2 regions of the Burkholderia sp. YHN3-13 genome follow, and region 1 is predicted to be linked to the other one. Evidence: riboswitches for the same ligand, from Rfam matches in the RefSeq annotation. Region 1 holds a riboswitch; the other holds the start of a gene.

Region 1 (2,381 bases):
CACCTCGACGACGAGGACCGCCGCCGGATGGCCGAGACGCGCACGGTCGTCGCGCACTGCCCGACGTCGAACTTCTTCCTCGGCAGCGGGCTGTTCGACTTCGACAAGGCCGGCGAATACGACGTACCCGTCACGCTCGCGACCGACGTCGGCGGCGGCACGTCGTTCTCGATGCTGCAGACGATGAACGAGGCCCACAAGGTCGCGCGGCTGTCGGGCCACCACCTGACCGCGACGCGGATGTTCTGGCTCGCGACGGCCGGCGCCGCGCAGGCGCTCGATCTCGCCGACACGGTCGGCACGCTCAAGCCGCGCACCGAGGCCGACTTCGTCGTGCTCGATCCGCAGGCCACGCCGCTGCTCGCGCGCCGCACCAAACGCGCGGATTCGCTCGAGGAACTGCTGTTCGCGTTCGCGCTGCTCGGCGACGACCGCGCGGTGTACCGCACCTACGCGGCCGGCGAGCTCGTCCACGAACGCGGCGCCGCGCGCCGGCCGGCCGCCGCGTAACGGTAACGCCGCGCCGGTACGCAGCCCCGGCCGGCACGGCCCGATCGCGGCCGTACCGGCCGGGCAGCCAGGCGCGCCCTCGCCGACCGGGCTCCCACGCCCGGCCGGCCGCCTTCCCGCACGCAATGCGTCGTGCTAGAATTCGCCGCTCATTGGGGAGTAGCCGCTCCGCTCGATGTCCCGCGCCCCCGGCGCGCATCGTGACGGAGGCGTCCGTCAACAGACTTGGCCGTTCGGCCATGGCGGACGCAGCCACGCTGGCCTGGCGAGACCGATGGTTCACAGTGCGCCGCATCAGGGCCCGGCGCGCCGTGGATCGTCGCTCGCACGCACAACATCGGCCCGTGGAACCCCATACGTGTCCCAAGCCTTCCTGATCTCCACCGGCGCCGTCGCCCTCGCTGAAATCGGCGACAAGACCCAACTGCTTTCCCTCGTCCTGGCCGCGCGCTATCGCAAGCCGGTGCCGATCATTCTCGGCGTGCTCGTCGCGACGCTCGTGAACCACGGTTTCGCGGGCGCACTCGGCGAATGGCTCGGCGCGCTCGTCACGCCGTCGATCATGCGCTGGGCGCTCGCGTTCTCGTTCATCGCGATGGGATTGTGGATTCTCGTGCCCGACAAGCTCGACGCCGACGAAGCCAACGCCACCCGCTCGCGGCTCGGCGTGTTCGGCGCGACGCTCGTCGCATTCTTCCTCGCGGAAATGGGCGACAAGACGCAGATCGCGACCGTCGCGCTGGCGGCGCGCTTCCAGGACTACATCGGCGTCGTGGCCGGCACGACGTTCGGGATGATGCTCGCGAACGTGCCGGCGATCCTGCTCGGCGACCGCTTCGCGCACCGCCTGCCAACCCGGCTCGTGCACGGGATCGCGGCCGTGCTGTTCGTCGTGCTCGGCGCGCTCGCGCTGCTGGGTGTCGGCGTCTGACGGAACAGGATGACCGGCGCGGCCGGGTAGCCGCGCCGGGATGGGCACCGCGTTACTTCGCGACGGCCGCGCCCGAAGCCGGCGCAGCCGGCACCGCGCGCTCGTTGGCGGCCGGCGTCGCCGGCCCGCCGCGCTTGTCGACCGGCAACCGGACCGAGCGGACCGCGCCGTTCGACAGCGGGAAATCGGCGAGCGCGCTGCGCGCGAGGAACGGCATCGCATACAGCAGCGTGCCGTTGTCGCCGGTCGTGCGCGCGGACACGTTGTACACCTCCTTGCCCGTCGCGCGCTCGGTGATGCGGATCCCGAGCGTGTAGTCGAACACCTGGTACGTCTGCGCGACATAGCCGGCCGGCATCGGCCCCCAGGGCCCCCACGGGCCCCACGGCCCGCGCCGCCAGTACGGCCCGGGCGCAAACCACGGGTCGTAGTAGACCGGCTGCGGCACCGTCACGAGATCGCTGCCCACCGCATAGGTCAGCCCGACGAGATAACGCGCCTGCGCCGGCGGCACCTGCCGGAACGCATACGCGGACAGTTCGTTGGCGACGATCGGCTCGTAGGTCGACTGCTCGATGCTGTTCTTCTGCGCCTCGGTGCGCGTGAACGCATAGGTGCGTGTCGCGTCGCTGCCGCTCCAGTCGGAGAAGGCCGTGACCTGGGTCGTCACATAGCTGGTGCAGCCCGTCAGCAGCGCCACGCACAGCGCCGCCGCCCAGCCCGCACCGCGAAAAATCCATTCGCGTTTCATGTTGATCCTCGTCGATCCGTCACCCGTTCGTCGCACCGCGCGAACCGCAACGGGATGCCGATAATACGCGGACTGTCGAAAGCGGTAAAAAGTTCGCCCGGCACGCGGCCGCAAGCCTTTGTACAATGGCCCGGTTCGCCCGGCCCGCGTAACGGGCCCGTTCCCCACCCCACCGATCTCGACGACCAT
Region 2 (2,381 bases), on a different contig from region 1:
GAAGATGAATCAATTGATCGCCGCCGCAACCGCCGTTGTCGCGCTCGGCGCTGCCGCCGTGCCGGCGTTTGCCGCCGGCGAGATGTCTGGCATGGACATGGCCGGCATGAAGATGGCGCCGGACGGCGCGGCCGATTCGCATGCCGCGCTGACCGACGCCGAGGTGAAGAAGGTCGATGCCGCGAGCGGCAGGATCACGCTAAAGCACGGCGCCCTCGACAACGTCGGGATGCCGGCGATGACGATGGCGTTCAAGGCGAAGGATGCGGCGATGCTCGCGCACGCGCAGGCGGGCGACAAGGTCAAGGTGCGGATCGAGAAGGTCGACGGCACGCTGACGATCGTCAAGCTCGTCAAGGGTTCCTGACCGTCGTCGGCAGGTGCGGCGGTCGCCCGCATCTGCGCAGTGAAGCGCGCCGCGCCGACGTGTCCGTCGGTCGGCGCGCCCGGTCCACGCATCGGCGCATTCAGCGTGTCAGCGTCAGGACCAGATAACCCGCATACCCCGCGCCGTTCGCGAGCAGTGCCCAGATCGCGAGCCCGCGCGTCCGCGCGTTGACGCGCAGCCACGCGGCCGCCGCGAGCGTGATGATCACGCCGGTCAGCACTTCGGGGCGCGGCTCCCACGGCGTCAGCATGATGCCGATCGCCGGCAGCAGCGTGCCCTGGAACACCATCGCGCCGGTAATGTTGCCGAACGCGAGCGTGTCCTTCCTGCGGCGGATCCACAGCACGCTGTTGACCTTCTCCGGCAGCTCCGTCGCGATCGGCACGATGATCAGCGACAGCAGCAGCGCCGAGATGCCGAGCGCATGCGACACGCCTTCCACGCCGTGAATGAAGCCCTTCGCCCCGCCGACCAGCAGCGCGACGCCGATCAGCAGTTGCAGCGCGATCGTCGCGAGGTTGGTCGGCAGGCCCGCGCGCGACAGGAACATCGGATGCGGCGCCTCGGTGCCGTGCCCGGCATCGACGAGCCGGGTCGACGCGCGGAACGTCATCACGACGTACATCACGTAGAGGCCGACGAGCATCGCGGCGAGCAGCGCGCGCACGGCCCAGTTGTGATGCGGGACGAACATCGCGGCGGTCGCCAGCGAAAACGCGGCGAGGAAGTAGTTCATGTCGCGCACGAAGCCCGTGCGTTCCGGCGCGATCGTGCCGCGCAACCCGCGCGAGCGGATCACGGCGAGCGTCATCAGGAACGTGGTGAGCGTCGCGAGCATCAGCGGCGCGCCGAGGATCGCGCCGACGCCGATTTCCTCGTTCACGGCCTGGTTCGCGGTGCCGCCGGCCAGCGCGAGCAGCGGCACCATCGTTTCGGGCAGCGCCGTGCCGACGGCCGCGAACAGCGAACCGGTCACGCCTTCGGAAATCTTCAGGCGTTCGCCGAGATGTTCGAGCGCATTGGTGAAGACTTCGGCCGCGACGAGGATGACGATCAGCATGAACGCCAGTTCGAGGAACATGAACGTCATGCGGCACCTCCGCGGGCAACGGTGGCGTATGGGGAGAGAGCGGGGAGGAACATGGGGACTCCGTGGTCGGACGCTGACGAACCATGGCGCATCCGCCGCCGTCCGACCAGGAACGACGCGACGCGCCCATGGTCTCGCCAAGCCGATCAGGCCGAACGCGCCACGGCCGCAGGCCGAGTGTGTTGACGCGTTCGCTTTCCGGGGACGGAAAGCAGGCTACTCCCCAAAGACGAAGGGCAGTCTAGCCGAGCGGGTTGCTTTCGACAAGCCTTCATCTCGAAAAAAATGTCTCCCTCCACCCTATGGGGAAACCGTCGTGGAGATATACTCCCCTACCCTATACAGGAGCCATCGATGAGTCATACCGTTCGCGACAAACAGAAGCTGCTGAACCGCGTGCGCCGTATCAAGGGTCAGGTCGAGGCGATCGAGCGCGCGCTCGAGGACGAGCGCGGCTGCAACGATGTGCTGCAGCAGATCACGAGCTGCCGCGGCGCGATGAACGGCCTGCTGGCCGTCGTGCTGGAAGACCACATCCGGTCGCATCTCGTCGACGCGGACACGCCGGACGCGCATGAAGGCAGCGCGACCGAGCAGCTCATCGACGTCGTCCACAGTTATTTCAAGTAACCGGATCGGAACATGAGCAAACTCGAGGGGAGTGCCGCCGACGGCTGGCACAGCCATGCGTTTCTCGGCGCCGCGCACGCGCGGAACGAGCGGAAGACCTGGATGGTCATCGGCCTGTGCACGGCGATGATGATCGCCGAAATCGTCGGCGGCACGCTGTTCGGTTCGCTGGCCCTGGTCGCCGACGGGCTGCACATGTCGACGCATGCGGGCGCGATGCTGATCGCGGCGCTGGCCTACACCTACGCACGCAGGCATGCGGACGATCCGCGC

Evidence for each region. A riboswitch is a leader RNA that binds a small molecule or an ion and turns the genes downstream of it on or off. The one in region 1 is predicted to bind manganese.
Region 2: another riboswitch for manganese. It lies ahead of AC0KUR_RS04155 (sodium:calcium antiporter); the one in region 1 lies ahead of AC0KUR_RS25200 (TMEM165/GDT1 family protein).

Annotation. Positions count from the first base shown of each region.
Region 1 covers NZ_JBVVNQ010000012.1:160,103-162,483, reverse strand. The annotation lists gene guaD (guanine deaminase) at 1-510, shown strand, start outside; yybP-ykoY riboswitch at 653-774, shown strand; gene AC0KUR_RS25200 (TMEM165/GDT1 family protein) at 869-1,441, shown strand; gene AC0KUR_RS25195 (DUF4136 domain-containing protein) at 1,494-2,192, opposite strand; gene pepN (aminopeptidase N) at 2,380-2,381, shown strand, end outside.
Region 2 covers NZ_JBVVNQ010000001.1:919,066-921,446, reverse strand. The annotation lists gene AC0KUR_RS04160 (copper-binding protein) at 1-367, shown strand, start outside; gene AC0KUR_RS04165 (efflux RND transporter permease subunit) at 1-2, shown strand, start outside; gene AC0KUR_RS04155 (sodium:calcium antiporter) at 468-1,478, opposite strand; yybP-ykoY riboswitch at 1,581-1,715, opposite strand; gene AC0KUR_RS04150 (metal/formaldehyde-sensitive transcriptional repressor) at 1,833-2,108, shown strand; gene dmeF (CDF family Co(II)/Ni(II) efflux transporter DmeF) at 2,121-2,381, shown strand, end outside.